3 regions of the Gracilibacillus pellucidus genome follow, and region 1 is predicted to be linked to each of the others. Evidence: riboswitches for the same ligand, from Rfam matches in the RefSeq annotation. Region 1 holds a riboswitch; each other region holds the start of a gene.
The links. A riboswitch is a leader RNA that binds a small molecule or an ion and turns the genes downstream of it on or off. The one in region 1 is predicted to bind thiamine pyrophosphate.
Positions count from the first base shown of each region.

Region 1 (7,254 bases):
ATTTGACGATGATAACGATTATTCACTTACACTAACTCCTTCTTTCGGACTACTTGCTACAGCATAGTCCTTCTTCGCTATTCTGCCTGCCTCAAATCCTAATCTACCAGCATGAACAGCTAGCTTCATCGCTTCTGCCATCTTAACAGGATCATCTGCTCCTGAAACTGCTGTATTCAACAGAACACCGTCCGCTCCTAATTCCATTGCATATGCTGCATCGCTCGCAGAACCGATTCCAGCATCTACTATTACTGGCACATTTGCTTGTTCAATAATAAATTGCAAGTTTAATGGATTAATAATCCCTTGTCCTGAACCAATCGGGGACGCTCCAGGCATGATAGCGTGAGCACCTAATTCTTCTAATTTTCTAGCAAGTACTACATCATCTGACGTATATGGCAAAACAGTAAAGCCTTCAGCTAGTAATATTTCAGTAGCTTTTATTGTTTCAACAGGATCAGGTAGTAATGTTCGATCACAGCCTATTACTTCCACTTTAATCATGTCACATAATCCAGAAGCATCTGCTAATTTAGCAATCCTAACTGCTTCTTCTGCATTTTTTGCCCCAGCAGTATTCGGTAAAAAGCGATACTTCTTTTGATCAATTTTTTCCAAAAAGTTTGGTTGTTCTGGATCATAAATGTTCATTCGCCGAACAGCAAACGTTAGTATTTCTGTTTCTGATACATCCACTGCTTGTTTTTGCACATCATAGTTTGGATATTTACCTGTACCTAACAATAAACGAGATTGAAAAGTGTATTTTCCTATATTCAACATATTTAATCATCCTCCTCCAACAAAATGAACAATTTCTAAACGATCACCTTCTGAAAGGCTCGTTCCCTGATGATGTTCTTTTCTCAAAATAACTTGATTATGTTCAATGATTAATGACTTTTTTTCTAATCGTAACTCTTTTAATAAATCTGCTATATTCGTAACCTGATCATTCACTGTTAATGCATCACCGTTTATCATTATCTTCAAATCTATTCCTCCTCATACAGAGACTAGCCGCTCCCTTGTTAAGGAAAAAGCAGTTAAAAAATGCTGATTCACTTGTTTGCCCTCGATAAAATCCGCCATAAAAGTGGCTGTTCTTGCTGCTAATAATATGCCATTACGATAGTGCCCAGTAGCAACAAATAACCCCGATACATCTGGTACTTCCCCTAAGTAAGGGAGCCCGTCATGTGTCATCGGACGCACACCTGCCCATATTTTTTCGATAGATGCTTTGTTTAACGCCGGTAGTATTTGTTTTGCTCGCGATAATAAATGAAGGACACTCGCTACCTTGACATCTTTGTCCGTTTGATTTGGCTTCGAAGTAGCACCAATAATCAGTCTGTTTCCTCGCTTTGGTACGATATAGCAACCTTCTGTGAAAATGGTAGATTGGATCAATGGTTTATCCGTAATAACAGACAAGCATTCTCCTTTTATCGGTGTAATTCCTTTAATAAAACTTGAAAAACGACCGCTCTTAAATCCACAAGTCATCACTACAGCATTCGCATAATAGCTGTCGTCCGTAGTAGTAACTCCGATCACTTTCCCATGCTCAACAATAAAATCAGTCACCTCTGTTTGCTCATATATCACCGCACCATGACGCTCAGCTCCTCTTGCAAATGCCTTCGTTAAATGTGGTGCAGATACTTGACCTTCTGTCGGACAGTAAAGCGCGGCATAAAAGTCTGTAGCAAGTTCTTTTTCTGGCACGGTAGATGCGGAAATGATTCTTGCCTCTTTTCCTTGTTCTGTTTGAAACGTTGCAATCCTTTTTAATCGTGGTAATTCGTCCTCGTGATAGACAAGTTTCAATGCACCTTTTTCGATTAATTGAATGTCCACACCACTATCCTCTAACAACTCTTGTGCTAATGAAGGAAATAAGGCTCTACTTTCTTTGGCAAATTGAAATAAAGCTGAGTTCTGTTCAAATTCCATCTGTACACCTAGCATACCCGCTGCCGCACTTGATGCCTCTGCAGCTATTTCGTTTGCTTCTAGCAACAATACTCTGTAACCTCGTTTACTTAATTGATAAGCAATCGATGTTCCCATTACTCCTCCACCAACGACAATTTGGTCAAATGCTTGCTTCATACGACGCCTCCTTCCACTTTGTCGAACACGTCACGATAGTGCTTTAAAGCTTTGACTGGATCTTCGGCATCCCATATTCCTGACATAATCGCTATCCCGTTTGCACCAGCAGCAAGCACTTGGTGTACATTACTCGTATGTATTCCACCAATGGCAATGACCGGAAGAGACACATTGCGAGTTAACTCAGCCAATGCGGCAACCCCTCTTGGCTCTGCACCACGTTTAGAGTTGCTTGGAAAGATATGACCATACAGTAAATAATCCGCACCCTGTTGTTCTGCATCTAATGCTTCTGCAAGTGAATGAACAGACTTACCAACTAATAAATGAGGAAAACAAGCTTTTACATTCGCAATGGTAAGACTATGATAAGCTAATTGAGCTCCTCCACATCGCTTCACATGTGCCACATCGACACGATCATTAATGATAATCCGTTCTCGTGGTACATCTGTATCCATTAGTCTATCAGCAAGATCGGCTATCTCTTGTGCTGTTTTTTTCTTCTCACGCAGATGAAAAAAATCAAGCAACTCCATATTTCTCGCAACGAAATCTAACTCTTTCTCTGTTAATCTTCCATTTGAAATAAGGTGTATTCCTTGCATTGTCATTACTCCTTTGATTCGGTAGTGAAAAGAACGTCAAAAAGCCACTCACCCAGCATGGACAAGTGGCATAATTAAAAGCAGTTTAGATAAATCAGTGCTTTTCCTACCACTTCCCTCCGCTGGTGTTAACCAGATCAGGTTCAAAGGGTCCGAAGAATCGTCTCAGCCTAAAAGGCTCCCCTAGTGTTCATTACTATTTTATTCGCTTACAAAAAAAGAATAACATATCATATATTTTTTTCCAATAAAAATCTAGTATTTATGTTTAAACTTTTTGTAAAAGGGTAGATATATAGTGTAGAGATAATAATGAAAGGATGTTGAACGTAAATGGCACAAGATCAAGCAAAATTACAAGAGCTTATCGATGGATTAAATGTAGACTTAGCAAATGAGTATGCGGCAACGATTATGTATACGTATCACGCATCTGTTGTATCAGGATTATATCGCTCCTTCCTAAAACCATTTTTTGAAGATGAGATAAATGATGAAATCGGACATGCTTTATACTTATCCGATAAAATCAAAACATTAGGTGGTACACCAACAACCACTCCAGCAAAAGTCGAGCAACTAACAGATGTGAAAGAAATGTTAGAAGCGACACTTAAAGCAGAAACAGAAACAATTGAACGTTATGAGACAAGAAAACAACAAGCAGATGAGCTTGGTTTAACAGAATTAGTGGTTAAATTAGAAGATATTATTGCAGACGAAACAGGTCACAAAGAAGAAACAGAACGCCTTTTAGCAGATAAAAGCTTTCAATAAGTAGAAACAGCCTCCGGTTTTGGAGGTTGTTTTTTTGTGTTTAGTAAAGAACAGAAATATCGTTTCATTCATTATTAAAACATTAACAACAAACTGAATTTTCTCTATTTATGTTATAATGAGAAGAAATTCTTTTTTCGGGGTGAGAAAATGAGGGACACTTTATTCGAAGAAATTGATGCATTATATGAAGAAATGGTCGAAATGAGAAGGTTTTTACATCAACATCCAGAGCTGTCCTTTCAAGAAGAGAAAACAGCTGCTTTTATACAAGAACAATATCAATCATTACATATTCCTTATGAAGCAAATGTCGGCGAAAATGGGGTTGTAGCAACATTAAAAGGAACTAAACCAGGAAAAACGGTTGCCTTACGCGCAGATTTCGATGCGTTACCTATTCAAGATGAAAAAGAGGTAAGCTATAAATCAAAAAAAGAGGGGGTCATGCATGCTTGTGGGCATGACGGACACACGACGACACTTTTAGCAGTTGCAAAAGTGTTACAGAAACATCAAGACAAATTAGCTGGTACGGTTGTCTTTATTCACCAACATGCAGAGGAACTTGTTCCTGGTGGTGCAAAAGCAATGATTGAAGCTGGCGCCCTAGCGAATGTAGATGTTGTTTACGGAACACACCTTTGGACAAATACACCATATGGCGTCGTCCAAACCGCTCCAACGAACTTTATGGCAGCTGCTGACTCCTTTACGATACAACTTAAAGGAAAAGGTGGTCATGGTGCCATCCCCCATCAGACAAAAGATCCTGTTGTCGCTGGATCACAGCTTGTTATCAACTTACAACAAATTGTCAGTAGACGTATCGATCCGCTGGAAACTGCCGTCATAACAATCGGTAAATTCCTTTCAGGCAATGTCTTTAACGTGATACCAAATACCGCGGTCATCAGTGGTACTATACGTACATTTAATGCAGAAGTGCAACATTTTATTAAAGCAGAAATGGAGAAAGTTATCAAAGGAACGTGCCTTAGCTACGATATGGCCTATGATTTTGACTATGCATTTGGCTATCCACCAGTTGTGAACCATCCCGAATATGCGGAGAAAGTACTAGAAGCTGCCAAGCAAGTGAAGGAAGTACAAAAAGCGGAAATGGTAGCACCTACGATGACAGGTGAAGATTTTTCCTATTATCTCCAAAACAAACCTGGTGCTTATTTCTTTACAGGTGCACAGATCGACAATGGATTCGTTCCACATCATCATCCATTGTTTGACTTTGATGAACGAGCGATGAAAATAGCAGCAAAAACATTGATTGCAGCTACATTAGATGTGAATAAGTCTTGAAATAATTGGATAAAGAAAATCCGAACAATAATCGGTGCATATAAAGTGAGACTGCAATCAGTGGAAGTTTTGATTCCCACTGATTGTTAGCGAAACTTATCAGGGAATTAGCGTCCGTTTATCCCCCATCTTCGCTTCCTCGTTTTCACTCGAACCTTGAAGTGGGGGTTTTACGGACTCATGCACCGTGATAAAGTGAGACTGCAATCAGTGGATCGTGCACCGTAAAAGATTGTTCGGATCCTCTTTCTTTCACGACAAAAGATGAAGACAATAACCACTGAAAAGCTATAAGTTATGTTTCGCCATTAACTGAAGAATTTCACGTTTAAATAGCGCTTGTTTTGCTTCATCTCTGATTACTTCCTCAACATTAGCATTCGCAATAAACGAACGATACGCATCATGCTGAACAAATAATGGTGTGTATGTATTAGTAAATTCCTTAAACCATTGCTGCTTACTTAATTTTCGTATGTTTTTAGCATAGTTTCTCCCTTTTTTCGTAGCCACCCTTGCTATCAGTATCGATGCAACGATAAGTAAGGAAAAGATACCCGCTTCTATTAATAGTTCCAACGGTATTCCTCCAATCTAACTTGACTGCCCTTTTCGTCTATACAGCACGCAATTTGCTAAAAGCAAGATGACAGCACAAATTACCAACAGTAATGTCCTATTACTAATATTGACTTTCATCAGAAAAACAAACAATAGGTTGAAAATCATGACGGTTGCTAGTATGAATGAAAGAAGAGATATTTCTTTTGTACGTTTTCTTTGATTGTGCTTTTCCACTAAACGCCCTCCAAACTAGGTATTTTTTACCTTATCTAGTATATAAGATACAGTAATCTAATTCAACTTCTCCCTAACTAAAAAAATCCCCCATAAGCTTGTTCAACTTATGAAGGATTTCTTCACATTTTCTTTTGTAAGTATTGTGGAATAAGCATGCTCACAAATAAGAGAATAGCGATCACAAGTAATAGACCAACTAACCATTCTCCTATTACGAAAAGGAAAAGAGCATAGAGTACCCCTGCAAAAAAGATGATCTGTTTAATCCATTTAACAAAGGCTTCTTGACGTTCCCTTTCACTAATAGGATATAAGTCTAACCAGACTAATGTAGCGTGATGCTTCCATAATGGTATGACTTGTAAAAAGATCATGTAGATAAATAACAAAGCAAAAATTAGTTTCAACCATTGATTAGGGACGAAATAGATGAGCAATCCACCTATCACGATCAAGCGCAGATATATGCCTAAGTATTCACCACTTCTTACGGTTGTTAACCGATATAAATATGCATAGGCCCCCTTTTGATGAAAAGGAATAGCCTTCGTCAATAAACGAGCTAGCCAATGACGTCTTTTCACATTCACTTCAATGTGCGAAACATCAGTAAACATGTTCGCTAATCGGTAAAAACTACGCATTCTTCTATAATCACTTTCAATTAATAAGTCCCAATTAAGTGCTTTTTGTTTTCTCGCTGTTTGATAATTAGTCGCGAAAAGAACAATCAATAAAGCTGTTACAATTGCTAAAAAAAGCATTTCTTGCATAAGAAAGAAATAAACAAGCGTGATAACTAATGCAAAACGAACGATTTTATCGATGAGGCGTATGTTTTTATCCCGAACACGTAGCATCCACCAATTAGCTACCAAACTCCACGCTTTTATTACTAGCAAAATGATAAACAATAAGCCAAACGACGTACTTTCTGAAAACGCCTCAAGATACAGTGGCGCAACGACTGCAATAGCTAACACAAATAAATAAAGTTGTGTGACAAAGCTGTAGACTAAAGTACGGATAAAATACCCTGAAAGCTGTGGTTCTGCAGGTATTAAAAAGACAATATCTGCGCGCTTTAGTAAAGTTTGAATCGGACTATATGCACTAGCCAGACCAAGAACAACAGCGATCACCCATGCAGATGGAAAAGAATCTGGAATATCTTCGAGAAATTGCTGATAATAGACAGACATCGCTCCAACAATAAATATCACCGCAATCACTAAATGCTCGGTCAAAATAAAACGGAGATATCTACTTATTTCTTTTATATGTGCGGATAATCGTTCACGAAATAATTGATGAGCATTAAGCATATTGATCGGCTTCCTTCGTTAATTGAATATATAAATCATCCAATGTCGCTTGTGGTCGACCAAATGCTTCACGTAGTTCTTTCAATGTACCTTGTGCCCGAATAAGTCCGTCATCTAAAATCACAAAGCGATCACAATAACGCTCTGCCGTTGTAAGGATATGTGTCGACATTAATACACCAGCACCTTGAGCTTTCATCTGTTCCATTAATTGAAGATAGGATTGGATACCTAATGGGTCTAAACCGACAAAAGGCTCGTCCACAATATATAAATCAGGTTCAACTAAAAAAGCA
Region 1 covers NZ_JAWZSR010000003.1:266,215-273,468, reverse strand. The annotation lists gene SH601_RS06960 (MoeB/ThiF family adenylyltransferase) at 1-26, opposite strand, end outside; gene SH601_RS06955 (thiazole synthase) at 19-789, opposite strand; gene thiS (sulfur carrier protein ThiS) at 796-990, opposite strand; gene thiO (glycine oxidase ThiO) at 1,012-2,124, opposite strand; gene SH601_RS06940 (thiamine phosphate synthase) at 2,121-2,735, opposite strand; TPP riboswitch at 2,833-2,930, opposite strand; gene SH601_RS06935 (ferritin-like domain-containing protein) at 3,069-3,512, shown strand; gene SH601_RS06930 (M20 metallopeptidase family protein) at 3,663-4,832, shown strand; gene SH601_RS06925 (hypothetical protein) at 5,121-5,411, opposite strand; gene SH601_RS06920 (ABC transporter permease) at 5,753-6,958, opposite strand; gene SH601_RS06915 (ABC transporter ATP-binding protein) at 6,951-7,254, opposite strand, start outside.

Region 2 (7,254 bases), on a different contig from region 1:
AAAGTTGATGCAAGGGAAGACTAGCTTTGTGATTGCACATCGCTTGAATACGATTGAGAAGGCTGATATGATACTTGTCCTAAAGGATGGTAAAATAATAGAAAAAGGAACACATTCAATATTAATGAAAGAAAAAGGATTCTATGCTAATCTAATTGAAACACAAACTGTATATGAGTGATACAAATAAAACTAACTGACAAAATTAATGTCACGGAGGTGGATATAGTGGCAGATAAACATGAAGATAAAGAATGGCAACAGGAAAAAGAGAGAGTAACAGAGGTTGTCGATGAAATTAAAAGAAAAATGATTTCCCTACAATCACGCGCAAAAGATTTAAGGGAAGATGTTATCGATATTAGACGCGAGTTTTGGGAAGATGTAACGGTTAATATTGAAGAAATGGATGACAAGATTGAGACGGAGGCTAGTATTAAGCAGCAACAAGAATTTCTTTCGGAACGTGAAAGAAGCCATGGTCAAGTAAGTGAGCGTCTTGATATATTACGCCGTTTAGAGGATAAACCGTATTTTGGCCGAATTGATTTTCTTGAAGACGGACAAGAAGAGGAAAAAAATATATACATAGGGTTAGCTTCTGTATTGGATAAAGAGGAAGAAGACTTTTTAGTATATGATTGGAGAGCGCCAATTTCGAGTATGTACTACGATTATCCACCAGGACCGGCACAATATGACACAGTAGATGGAAATATTTCCGGGGAAATAACCTTAAAACGACAATATGTGATTCGTAATGGCGATTTAAAGGGAATGTTTGACACTGGTTTGACAATAGGTGACCATTTACTTCAGGCAGTACTAGGTAATCAAGCAAGTACGAAAATGAAGAGTATTGTGTCAACGATCCAAAGAGAACAAAATCAAATTATTCGGAATGAAAAAGCAAATGTTTTAATTGTGCAAGGTGTAGCTGGAAGTGGTAAAACGTCAGCTGCTTTGCAACGTGTAGCTTATTTGTTATATCGTTATCGTGAGACATTAACGTCTGAACAGATTGTTTTATTTTCACCGAATCCATTGTTCAATAGCTATGTAGCGACCGTTCTGCCAGAGCTTGGTGAAGATAATATGCAACAGATGACCTTTTATCAATTCTTACACCGCCAGCTAGACGACAGTTTCCAATTAGAAACGCCATTTGAGCAAATGGAATTCTATTTGCAAAAGCAGGCGGATAATTATGAAGCGAGAGTAGAAGCAATGCATTATAAAGCAAGTCTTCCATATAAAGGTTTAATTGATCACTTTTTAGAGCGACTTGCGAGTGATGGGATCGTCTTCCGTAATATTACGTTTAGAGGTGAAACGATTCTCACCAAACAAATGATAGAGGAATATTTTTATCAAACAGAAGGTACTTTAGCAATCCCTGACAGACTTGAGCAAGTTGCTAATTGGATTTTGCATCAGTTGAAACAGTTAGAGAAAGAAGAAAGAGAGCAAGACTGGGTACTCGAAGAGAGTGAATTGCTAGAGAAAGCTGATTATGTAGATGTGCATAAAGCATTACAGGATGAAAGTCGTTTTTCTGAGGATACGTTTGATGATTTTGACCGTGAAGAAGAGCTATTACGTAAGCGAGTTGTAGCAGCGAAGCTCAGACCTTTACGTAAAAAAATAAAACAGTTAGCATTTGTAGATCCACTTAAAACATTTAGGAAGTTATTCACAACAGAAAAAGTCCAAGCGGATGAAATAGATTCACTACCGGAAAAATGGGAGGAAATATGTGCATTAACAGATGAACATTTAAAACATAAGTATTTATCATGGGAAGATGCACCAGGTTATATTTACTTCGAAAAAAGTTTGCTTGGCTTTGATGCGCAACGAGCTATTCAGCATTTATTTATTGATGAGGCGCAAGATTATACACCTTTCCAGTTTGCGTTGATGAAATTAATGTTTCCTGTTAGTCGAATGACATTGCTAGGTGATATAAACCAAGCTATTTATGCGCATGCTCTAAGAGAAGAGACCTTGTTATCAGAAAAATGGCAAGAAAAACATGAACGAATGGAGTTAACGAGAAGTTACCGTTCTACTGCACCAATTGTGGAATTTACGAAATCATTTATGCCGAAGGGTCACTTAATTGAACCATTTGAACGTGATGGTGACACACCAATTCTGATGGAAGTAGAGCAACAAGAAATGTTGATCGGTAAAATAATGGATCAAATAGAACAATATGAACAAGATGGTAATGAAACAATTGCGCTGATCGGTAAAACGATGGAACAATGTGAACAAATGTATCAGCAGCTCAAGCCATATATGGAAATAGAGTTAATGACACAGGAAGCACATACTTTTGATAAGGGAATTGTCGTCATTCCCGCCTATCTAGCAAAAGGGATCGAATTTGATGCGGTTATCATTACAGACGCATCACACGACAATTTTCAGGATGAATTGGAACGGAACCTTTTCTATACAGCGTGTACAAGAGCAATGCATCATCTAGCACTATTTTCTATTGGCTCTCCAACCCCTTTCATGGATGATATACCGAAACAACAATATCGTCATTACAAAGTGCACCAAATTGGTAATTATGGAAAAGAATAAAATTCGTGTGATATAAAAATCCGGCTATCATATGTCGGATTTTTTGTTCCACCGACAAAATAAGAAGTACTGTGATCTTGAGCACAATGTTTTATATTTTATTTGTTTTGTGGCATTCTAATATACGTAATAAATAAAGGAGGAATGTAGGTATGGCGAAGAATTTAGAGTCAACTACTACGCTACATAATGGTGTGAAAATGCCATGGTTCGGTTTAGGTGTTTTCAAAGTTGAAGAGGGAGAAGAAGTTTATAACTCTGTCAAGTGGGCACTTGAGCACGGCTATAAAAGTATTGATACAGCAGCTGTTTATGGTAATGAAGAAGGTGTAGGAAAAGCAATTAAAGATTCAGGTATTCCTCGTGAAGATCTATTTATTACTACAAAGCTATGGAATGCTGATCAAGGTTATGATGAAACATTTAAAGCATTTGAAACAAGCTTAAATAAATTAGGAATTGATTATTTAGATTTATATTTAATTCATTGGCCAGTTCCTGAACAAAATAAATATAAAGAATCATGGAAGGCTATGGAGCAATTATATAAAGATGGTAAGGTTCGTGCGATTGGCGTAAGTAACTTCAAAGAGCACCATTTAGAAGATCTTATGAAAGATGCAGAAGTAGTACCAATGGTTAATCAAGTAGAATACCATCCACACTTGCAACAACGTGATGTACAAGCATTTTGTAAACAACACAATATTCAATTAGAAGCTTGGTCTCCATTAAAACAAGGGCAGCTTCTTGATGATCCTACTTTAACGAAGATTGCTGAGCGTCACGGTAAAACAACCGTACAAGTAATCTTGCGTTGGGACTTACAACAAGAAGTAGTGACTATTCCAAAATCAGTTAAACAACACCGTATTCAAGATAATGCGGACGTGTTTGATTTCGAACTGTCACAAGAAGAAATGCAATTAATTAATGAAATGAACAAAGATGAACGCGTAGGGGCAGACCCTGACACATTTAATAAACGATAAAATCAAAAAAAGAAAGTTGGGATAGGACCTCAGCTTTCTTTTTTGATGAAGCTATGTCGTCGAGAGAGCGTCTCAAGGACATATCGTTCCCATTAACAAAAGTTCTGTCTTCGAACACGTAACCTCTCACGAACAAACCATTATTTTATTACTATGCTAACGTCATGCGAAGTTCAGTTTATTTTAAAACACCATTTATTTGGGCGAAGCAGGTTGCCTGACAATAGACGTATGCTTAACCTTTGATAATATTAACATTCCAATAATCGCTCCTGTGATACTACTGACGAGAAACCCGGGTAAAAACGCTATTATTCCGGCTGGGGTTCCCATGATGATATTCGCAATTGGTACACAGAGCAGAGCTCCTATTACACCAGTTCCGATAATTTCACCAACACCAGCTAACAGTTTCTTTTTTGTCCAGTGATATAAGTAACCAGCAAATAAAGCACCGATCATTCCACCAGGAAAGGCAAGGATTGTTCCGATGCCTAATAAATTTCGTAATAGTCCGATAACAAAGGCGATAATCACAGCAGGAATTGGTCCGAGTATAACCGCAGAAATGACATTTACAGCATGTTGCACCGGATATGCTTTGGCAATGCCAGTTGGAAACCATAAAAACTGTGAACCTAATACGCCGATTGCCACAAAAACAGCCATCATTGTTAATCGTAACGTTCGATTCAAGTTAACACCCTCCTCATTGATGTGGAACGTGTGTCACTAACCTGAAAAAAGTGTCTCGCTAACCGTTTATTCACATATTAATAACAAAAAAGACCAGATTCTATATTTAGAACCTAGCCATACTATGTGGATAGTTTGACTACTTCCCTCCGCTGGTATAAGCCAGATCAGGTTCTTAGGGTTAAAAGGCTTGATATGTCTTTCTCTCAGCCTGTAATGAACAGGCACCCCTAGTAGTGATAACACGTATATTAATATGGGAAATTATATCAAACAAGTTGGAAATGTCAATGAAAGAATGGGATAAGAGCTGTCATCAACTTCCTACTTTAGGATATGCTATACTTACAGCTAGGAGGGTGATAATATGACATTTTTACCGAAAGCATTATGTTTAGATATGGATGGTACATTATTAAATAATCATAATCAATTAACGGAAAATACACTTACTATTATTCAGTACATAAGACAACAAGGTGTTCGCGTGTTTATCGTAACAGGACGTTCATTAAATGAAGTATTTGACTCGGCACCTGCGGATATCGAATTAGACGGATTTGTAACGGCTAATGGAATGATTACTTATTTAGATGGGGAGAAATTGTTGGAGCATAGCTTATCAACAACACTTGTGGAAAAAGTTATTCAGTCCGCTAGAGAGCATAACATTTATTACGAAGCACACCCAAATGATGGTGATCGTCTATCGTTATTAGAGGATAAACCATATATGGAGAAAATGATTAGTGGTAATAAGCCAGATCAAGTAGGCATTAATGAATGGTTGGAAAGAGAAGATGCAATCAACCATGATATTAAATGGTATGAGCAATTACCAGAACAAAAATATGCAAAAATGTATTGTTTTTCTTCTGAGCAAACAGAAATGAAAAATTGGATTGAGTGTTTAGAGGAACTGAAAAAAGAAACAGATTTTACTACTTCTTCATCTAGTCATCATAATGTAGAAGTTATGGTTAGTGGTGTGAATAAAGCAACGGGAATTAAAGCTTTACTCAATCATTATGGGATTAGCCCTGAACAAACGATGGCAATGGGGGATAGTAATAATGATATTCCGATGATGAAATATGTAGGTTACCCAGTAGGTATGCGTAATGCGACGGATCAAATTAAAGAGTTAGTCACAGATACGACTACCTATACAAATGATGAAGAAGGCGTATACCATTTCTTAAAGAACTATTTTCAAGCTGAAGTATAATTTTGATTTTTTTTATTTATGTTTGTTTGTGGTTTTGTTATAATTAAAACAAACATAAATAAAGTGCTATAAAATGAATGCGATTACATTGATGGGAGGGGTTTGATGGCACGATATATTTTTACAATGGAATGTAAAGAAGGTTCGGAGGAAGAATATAAGGCAAGGCATCAGGCGGTTCATCCAGCGTTATTGCAAGCATTAAAAGAGGTAGGGATAACAAGTTATAGTATTTTTATGGACGGTAATAAGTTATATGCTTATATGGAAGTGGATGATTATCATCGGGCTATGAAGGAGCTTGAAACAAATCCAGCGAACCGCAAGTGGCAGGCATTTATGAGCGATATTTTAGCGATGGATGAGAAAGGTGATCCCAAAATGTATGTAATTGATCAAGAAGTATTCCGCCTTGACTAAACAGTTGAAATTTATGATAATTTTGCCTATAGTCATGTAGTAAACAGTTTTTGTAGATCGAGAAGGTAGGAGAGGCGAATGCTAGTTGCAGAACGACATCAACGAATTGTGGAGGTCGTGAACGAGAAGAAGAGCATTAGAGTGTCTGAGCTTGCAACTCTTTTCTCCGTAACAGATGAAACAATTCGACGTGACTTAGAAAAATTAGAAAAAGAGAAAAAATTAGCAAGAAGTCATGGAGGAGCGGTAAGTATAGATTCCTCTAATGATGGACCAGAAATTCCTTTTCAAGAACGAGAAGTAATGTATGTAAAAGAGAAAAAAGAAATCGCAGAAGAAGCTGTCAAACACATAGTAGAAACCGATAAAATATTGTTAGATGCTAGCACGACAGCATGGTATGTGGCCAAGAACTTGCCGAATATGCCGGTGACGGTTTTAACTAATTCGGTTAATGTTGCGCTGGAATTAAGTAAGAAAAAACAAATCACTGTCATTTCTACAGGCGGTACATTGTTGCAACGGTCTCTTTCATATGTAGGACCACTAGCAGTACGATCGCTTGATGAATACCATGTTAATAAGGCTTTTTTATCTTGCAAAGGGCTTCATTTTGATAAAGGGATTAGCGAGTCCAATGAACAACAAGCGCGTGTAAAACAAAAAATGATGGAAATTGCGGATACATCCTATATTTTAGCTGACCATCATAAGTTCCATTCTCAAGCATTTGCTCATGTAGCGTCGCTCTCTCATGTAGAACGAATTGTGACAGATAGCCATGCAGAAAATAAAGATGTGGAAAGTTTGCAAGAGCTGGGACTAGAGGTTATCAAAGCACTTCGTTAAGCATAGCATCAACGAAGTGCTTTTTCATTGAAAAAACTTCCATGTTTTCAAGTGCAAGTTTTAAACAAAGCTGTCCATACTACACTATGATGGCTGAATACAAGGAGGTTTTCGAAGTGAAAACAGTTAGAGATATTATGGCGGATAACGTATCAGCGTGTAAGCCAACTGATACATTATCAGAAGCAGCTACATTAATGAAAGAAAGAAATGTTGGGGCTATTCCTGTATGTAGTGATAATCAAGAGTTGTTGGGAATGGTAACAGACCGAGATTTAGTAATTAGAGGGTATGCAGACAATAAAGATGGCTCTCGCCAAGTCCAAGAAGTAATGAGTGAACATTTATACTATGTTTCTCCAGATGTTACATTACAAGACGCAAGTGAAGCGATGGCAGAGCACCAAATTCGCCGTCTTCCAGTTGTAGCGAATGGAAAATTAGCCGGAATTGTGTCATTAGGTGATTTAT
Region 2 covers NZ_JAWZSR010000002.1:121,229-128,482, reverse strand. The annotation lists gene SH601_RS04010 (ABC transporter ATP-binding protein) at 1-181, shown strand, start outside; gene helD (RNA polymerase recycling motor HelD) at 229-2,598, shown strand; gene SH601_RS04000 (aldo/keto reductase) at 2,751-3,590, shown strand; gene thiW (energy coupling factor transporter S component ThiW) at 3,786-4,286, opposite strand; TPP riboswitch at 4,414-4,528, opposite strand; gene SH601_RS03990 (HAD family hydrolase) at 4,654-5,514, shown strand; gene SH601_RS03985 (L-rhamnose mutarotase) at 5,620-5,934, shown strand; gene SH601_RS03980 (DeoR/GlpR family DNA-binding transcription regulator) at 6,013-6,783, shown strand; gene SH601_RS03975 (CBS domain-containing protein) at 6,900-7,254, shown strand, end outside.
Region 2: linked by a shared signal. The riboswitch ahead of thiW (energy coupling factor transporter S component ThiW) and the one ahead of SH601_RS06940 (thiamine phosphate synthase) in region 1 are both predicted to bind thiamine pyrophosphate.

Region 3 (7,254 bases), on a different contig from region 1:
ATTATCGCAAAAGAGTTAGAAGACGATAAAACAGATTATTTTGCTTCACCTAGTAAACAATTAACGGAAGGACTAGAATACCAGTTATTTGACCTTACAAATGCTGCGCGTGTGAAATTCGGCAAGACGGTATTAGAATGGTATGAACCCGCAAGACTTACTGCCCAACATCATAGTGAAGATATGGCGGAGAACAATTACTTCGGTCATACGAATCTAGCAGGATTATCACCATTTGATCGTTTGAAGGAAGATGATATTAGCTTTCAAATGGCTGGAGAAAACCTAGCTACTGGTCAAGCGAGTAGTATTTATGCACACCAAGGTTTGATGAATTCAGCAGGGCACCGTGAAAATATTTTAAAAGACGAATTTCGATTGATGACAGTCGGTGTAGCCTTTCAAGACAATGGCCAGCCTTTCTATACGGAAAACTATCTGACCAAATAAAAAATCCAAACCACTAATGGTTTGGATTTTCCGTTTTTCTATTAACTTATAGCATGTTCCTTCATCCAATTAATCAATAAATCTTCTTGATACAGATCATTCGGATATTCTACGACTCCTGTATCTTCTTCTTCGTATAGATACATAAGTAGTTCATTCAATGCGCCCATATACTCTTGATAAAGAAACTCATAACTGATTGTTTCTTTTGGCATCACATTATCTCTACACACGGCAGGATCTGTATAATTTACATATGTTCTACATGGTAAAGGTCTAATCTCATATGCTAAACATTTGTTCGTCTCTGTATCTAACATAACGCACGGTAGTAAAGATTGTTTATATTCATATTTTTTCTCTACATCTGTTACATCTAATTCTTCAAACTGTCCGATTTTATCTTGATACGTATTATAATAATGTGCAAAATGATTTTCTAAATGCTCTTTTCGTTCTTTCGGCATGTGATTAATTGAGTGTTTGATCATTTTCGCTTCCAGTTTATTAATAGAGATCGGGAAGTAGCAACAAAAGGCACAGCCCATTCGACAAGTTGGCGTCAGATCGACCGCTTGCTCCATTTGTTGTATTTCCTCTGAGACTGCATTAAGTAGCATTTGGTAGCTGCTTGCTATTTTTTGATCTGTCGGCAGCTCTATCTTCATTAATTGATCAACAATTTGATAAAACGTATCTTCATTGATCTCGTATTTCTCATTTAGTTGATTACATTTATCAATAATTTCTTGATGTGTTATATAACGATTCATTCCTATTCTCCTCACAGCTGCGATTCATTGAATAGTATAACAGAAAGTCCACTTATCGAACATAATCAACCGGAAAAATCGCAAAAGACGAACTTCCTAAATAAGAAAGGAATAACCATCCAGCTAGTAGAGCAAGGAATAGTATGTCTTTAACAGAATAACTAAGTTGATAATAAAAGGTTCTCTGCTCATTTCGAGAAAATTGTTTTGCTTCCATCGCAACCGCAATCCGATGTGCTCGCCGGATACTTTGAGCTAACAAAGGGATTGCATACAATTTGATTTTTTCATATATGCCTTTTATCCCTTTGGTATACTGCACACCTCTTACCTTTAAAGCTCTTCTTAACGATTGGAACTCTTCTAAAATAATTGGTAGCATTCGAATGGCTGCCATGAAACTATACGCATATTTTGGTTTTATTTTTAACTGTTGCATGGTTGAGTAAAATAGTTGAACTGGCCTTGTCGTTAAGGCGAACAATAAACTTAATAGGCCAAACACACAACTTCTTAGGCCTAAATGAATTCCGCGATAAAAACTTTCCTCTGTTATATGAATAATCCCCCATTTAAACCATGTATGTTCCCCATCACCGAAGAAAATCATCGTTGTCGCAGAGGAAATAAAAATGATGAATAAAGGCAATGCCAATAGGCAAAGTAATTTCCAACTATGACCTGTACTGAATAGATAAAGTACAAGTGAGCCGATGATAACATAAAATAGAAAGTTCGGGTTATGAATAAACAGTAGTCCAATAAAAAGACTTGCTAACGTTAATAATTTTAAGCTTGGGTTTAACTGGTGTAACCATGTAGAGCGATAATCGATACTAATAGACATAATGTTCATCCTTTATCGTTTTGTCTTCTGTATTATGATAATTCACCACATCTATTAACCTACCGTTTTTGATACGCCATTCTTTCGTTGCATAAATCTCTACTATTTCCGGTTGATGGGTCACCATAACAATTGTTGTGCCTGCTCGTCTGCACTTTTCAAATAAACGAAGCATTTGAAAAGTATTGGTAGCATCTTGGCCAAACGTTGGTTCATCAAGTAGTAAAATATCTACATTACTAATAGTCGCAGTTGCGACACTTAATCGTTTCTTTTGGCCTATCGAAAGCTGATAGGGATGATGCTCCTTTACATGTTCAAGATTGTATGTTATTAAGTGTTGATTGATTCTTTCTGCAAACTGTTCAGACGGGATATTACTATGTTCTAATGAATGCTGTAACTCTTTATAGACACTATTGGTTATAAATTGAAGTTCAGGGTTTTGAAATACATAGCCCATTTTGCGATAATCACACGTTTCTACACCTTCGGATAAATGGTAGTTAATAGTCCCTTCTGTTTTGATTAATTGCATGATCGCTAACATTAACGTACTTTTCCCAGAGCCATTTTCCCCTGTTATCGCAATCCAATCCCCATGTTGAATCGTTGCTTGTTCCACTTCTATTTTCTTTTGTTTGTGATAAAAACCTGCAAAAGCATCTAGTTCTATAATTGGTCGATGACTCGTTTCTAGTTCTGATTTTGCAGGTATAGTCATTCGATAATCCTCCCATATATCTGGATACCAAATCCCTGCTTGATAAAATGTATCTTTATGCTGATGTAATAGAAGGTTTGGATTACCATCTGCGATAATTTTTCCTTCGCTATCTAACATAATAAGGCGGTCAACTAGCGGTAATACGTGATCGATTTTGTGCTCGACGATAACCACTGTTTTATCATCAGCAACGGTTTTTAATGTGTCCCAAACTTGTTGTGTCCCTGTTTGATCAAGCATTGCCGTTGGTTCATCTAAAAACAGCACCTCTGGTTCTAGCGCTAAAGCGGAGGCTATTGCTAATCGTTGTTTCATTCCTCCTGATAATTGCTGGATAGAGGTATGAATATCTTCTAGTTGTAATCCGACTTTTTGAAGATACTGATGAATCAACGTTGGCATTTCTTTTTTCGGTGTATTTCTATTTTCTAATACAAAAGCAATTTCTTCATCCACATAGGGCATACAAAATTGTGCATCTGGATCTTGAAAAACCATGCCATATGATGGTGAGACTGAGCGTTCCGCTATCTTTAACGGCATTTCGATAACATCAGGTATTAAACCTGCCATAATCTGAAGTAACGTCGATTTACCTGAACCTGATGGACCAACAACTAATACTTTTTCTCCTTTTGCTATAGTAATCGATAAATCTTTGAATAGTAGACTATCACTGTTAGGGTAGGTTGCTCGTAATTTTTTTAACGTTATCATCTTAACGCACCTCGTCATCTAATAGGTGATAATCCTCATTTGACACAGGACGAATACTTTTGGTTACCCCTGTTTTGTCGATAGCTTCTACTAGGAAATAAGCAAAGAAGCCGGTGATCACAATCGACCCTACGATTCTATTCACTATTAGTAAAGTAAGATTCCACACAGCTAATGAATCAATATAACCATAAAACACATCTAAAATAAGTGAGCCGACAGCTGCACCAATTGCTGCGAGGCAAGTAACGTATAATCGATAACTCTTGTAACGATACATCGCAAATATAAGTTCACAGCCAAGTCCTTGAATAAGTCCATATAGTAGCAACGATATTCCCCAATGGCCACCAAACATAAATTCTCCTTGCGCGGCTGCTAATTCCGCTAGTAAAGCAACTCCTGGCTTTCGGATGATTAAAAAGGCAACAGTCGCCGCCATAAACCACATGCCATAGAGCAATTGATCGATATGTAATCCGAAAACACCTACTAAACTATACAATGGTCCCCAAAGTTTATAAATAACCGCAAAAATAAAAGCAATGACAATCGTGATCAAAATATCTGTTAACGTTAATGATTTTTTCATTGGTATTACGCTCCTTTTTATTTTATTGATTAATAGTCAAAACTCGCTTCTCTTTCCTCCTTTTGCATACGAAAAAAGCCACTATCCATACGTGACGTAGAGATAGTGGCTAAACTTATCCATCAGAAAACTGCAATATCATTATTCTATTGCACCTTAAGCCACTTCCCTACGCTGGTATGAACCAGATCAGGTTCTAAGGGTCTTAAAGTAATGACTTTAATCTCAGTCTTTAAAAGACACCCCTAGTGGAATGTGATCGTAATATGTAATTTGACTACATCATACCAAATCTTTTCGTATTGTCAAGGTTTATTGTAGGAAATTCCCACCAAATTTCATAACAATTAAGAAAAAATTTTGTTTGCAACGAGTACATTTTTTTGATATAGTTAGAATCAACAAAAAACAATTATATCGTTTTGCTTCAATTTTTATTGAAGTGAGAATAGAGGTGCAAAAACCATTAGTACCTAGCTGGAGGCTGATGTAGCCGAGGAAAGCTAATGGAAAGGGGAATTTGCCGAAGTAATGTACGTACACATCAACATACATTGCTGGTCCTGCATTAAATAAATGTTGGGCTGTCATATAGTGAAGACTGTATGGAGGGCTATCTCACGCATCGAGCTAAAGTATACAAAGATGCAAGTAATGATACCCTCATTACTTGCATCTTTTTTATACGAAAAATGGTTTGATGAGATATGCTCTATTCAGGTACAAGTGAAATTGTTTTTAATCTTTGAATAGAGGTGGATGTAAAATGAATTTTGGACGTGTATTAACCGCGATGGTTACACCATTTAATGAAAAAAACGCAATTGATTATGACAAAACAGAGCAACTGATTAACCATTTACTTCAAAATGGAACAGATGCCTTAGTAGTAGCTGGGACGACAGGTGAATCCCCTACCTTATCAAAAGAAGAAAAGTTATCCTTACTGCAGTTTACGGTAAAAACTGTTAATGGCCGTGTGCCTGTCATTGCAGGAACAGGTTCTAACAATACACAAGAATCAATGGAAATGACGAAAAAAGCAGAAACGATTGGTGTGGATGCAGTCATGCTAGTTGCACCATATTACAACAAACCTTCTCAAGAAGGGCTTTATTTACATTTTAAAACTATTGCAGCATCCACTAGTTTACCTGTGATGTTATACAATATTCCTGGTCGATCAAGTGTTGCAATCAATCCTGAAACAATCATCAAATTAGCTCAAATCGAAAATATTGTTGCTGTTAAAGAAGCTAGTGGTGATTTAGATGGCATGACGCGTATTATTCATGAAACAGATAGTAACTTCTCCTTATATAGTGGTGATGATACATTAACACTCCCAGCTGTAGCAATCGGTGCACACGGTATTGTTTCTGTTTCTTCTCATATAGTAGGATCGGAAATGAATGAAATGATAACTGCTTACACTTTAGGTAATGTTGCTCGAGCACAAGAATTACATCAGTATTTACACCCGATTATGCAGGCAATGTTTATGGCTCCAAGTCCAGCACCTGTTAAAGCAGCTCTTTCAATGAACGGAATGGATGTGGGAAGTTTGCGTTTGCCATTAGTTCCTCTTAACGAAGAAGAATTGCAGCTTTTACGTCATAAATTACTCTTTATCCAAGAAAAATATTATGCAGGATAATAAGAAGACAGTTCATCGATTAAGGTGAACTGTTTTTTCGTGTGTAAGTATGAGCGTTCTGCTATACTATGAAACGAGGAGTGAATAAGATGAATATATATGTAGATGCGGATGCATGTCCGGTGACAGATATGATAATAGAAGAAGCAAAATTATTTCAGTTGGATGTAGTGTTAGTGAAGAGTTATAGTCATTTTTCTATGAAGGAAACGCCTAGTCATGTTTCTATTAAGTATGTAGATGATGGAGCGGATGCGGCTGATTACCGAATTGTCCAAATGGTAAAACATGGTGACGTTGTGGTAACACAAGATTATGGTTTAGCGGCACTTTGTCTAGAAAAAGGATGTCATGTTATACACCATATCGGCTTTCGTTATACAAAAGACAAAATCGACCAAATGCTACAGGAACGCCATATTAATGCACAAGCACGAAAAGCAGGTATACGAACGAAAGGGCCGAAAAAGTTTTCAGAAGAACAAAAAAATAGCTTCCGCTTGAAATTACGAAAGCTATTAGAACAGAGCAGTTAATTACTTACTACATAAGCGTTCATCCAGTTCAGACATGCTTGTTTCCAATCTTGTGTGTACGGATGATCGTCGGCAAGTCCTAATCCGTGTCGTCCGTCTTGATAAATATGCAACTCATAAGGTATTTGGTCAGTTTGTAGTGCCACAGCATATTGCAAACTATTGAATGAAGGTACTGCTTGATCATTAGCTGTTGACCAAATAAAAGCAGGTGGTGTGTCTTTGTGCACCATTTCCTCGCATGAATAATAATCTACTAGTCTTTGCTCTGGCTTTTCTCCTAATAAGTTCGTTTTACTACCTTCGTGTGTGAATTCTCTCATTGTAATAACCGGATAACAAAGAATATGAAAATCTGGCCTAGATGAAACTTCCCTTTCCGTAATAAACCGATTACTGATCGTTGCTGCTAAATGACCACCAGCTGAAAAACCGAGCACGCCTACTTTGTTTTCTCCGTGGAGGTTCCACTCAGCTCGTTTTTGTTTGATGAAAACGATAGCTTGTTGTGCTTGCGTTATCGTCTCTTGTTCTGAAATAGGGGCAGTCTTGTAACGCAGTACACATGCATGGAACCCGTTTTCATTTAACCATTTAGCAACAGGTTCCCCTTCATGATATGCTCTGTGACCATACCCACCTCCTGGTATAACTAAAATAATTGGTGCATGTAAAGCATTTTCTAATAGATATGGAGTAATACTCGGAACATCCGTATGTAAAGCAGATTCTTCCCAGTTTACTGTGTTTTGCTCAATAATTTTCAATAAGATAACCACCTTTATATATTAGTTATTTACTCCTTTTTTTATTTCATTTTCGAAGAAGCCGTATTGTCAATATTAGATTCTGTTAAATGAAATTATTTTCGTAAATTTTAACATTATTTATTGAATTGGTATAAGAAATTCACAATATTTATCTTCCCCCTCTTCTTCTTTATAACGTTCAACAA
Region 3 covers NZ_JAWZSR010000004.1:307,345-314,598, forward strand. The annotation lists gene SH601_RS09425 (CAP domain-containing protein) at 1-450, shown strand, start outside; gene SH601_RS09430 (YkgJ family cysteine cluster protein) at 492-1,223, opposite strand; gene SH601_RS09435 (energy-coupling factor transporter transmembrane component T family protein) at 1,276-2,070, opposite strand; gene SH601_RS09440 (ABC transporter ATP-binding protein) at 2,060-3,514, opposite strand; gene SH601_RS09445 (ECF transporter S component) at 3,516-4,106, opposite strand; TPP riboswitch at 4,256-4,363, opposite strand; lysine riboswitch at 4,548-4,730, shown strand; gene dapA (4-hydroxy-tetrahydrodipicolinate synthase) at 4,873-5,763, shown strand; gene SH601_RS09455 (YaiI/YqxD family protein) at 5,853-6,299, shown strand; gene SH601_RS09460 (alpha/beta hydrolase) at 6,296-7,066, opposite strand; gene SH601_RS09465 (AraC family transcriptional regulator) at 7,187-7,254, opposite strand, start outside.
Region 3: linked by a shared signal. The riboswitch ahead of SH601_RS09445 (ECF transporter S component) and the one ahead of SH601_RS06940 (thiamine phosphate synthase) in region 1 are both predicted to bind thiamine pyrophosphate.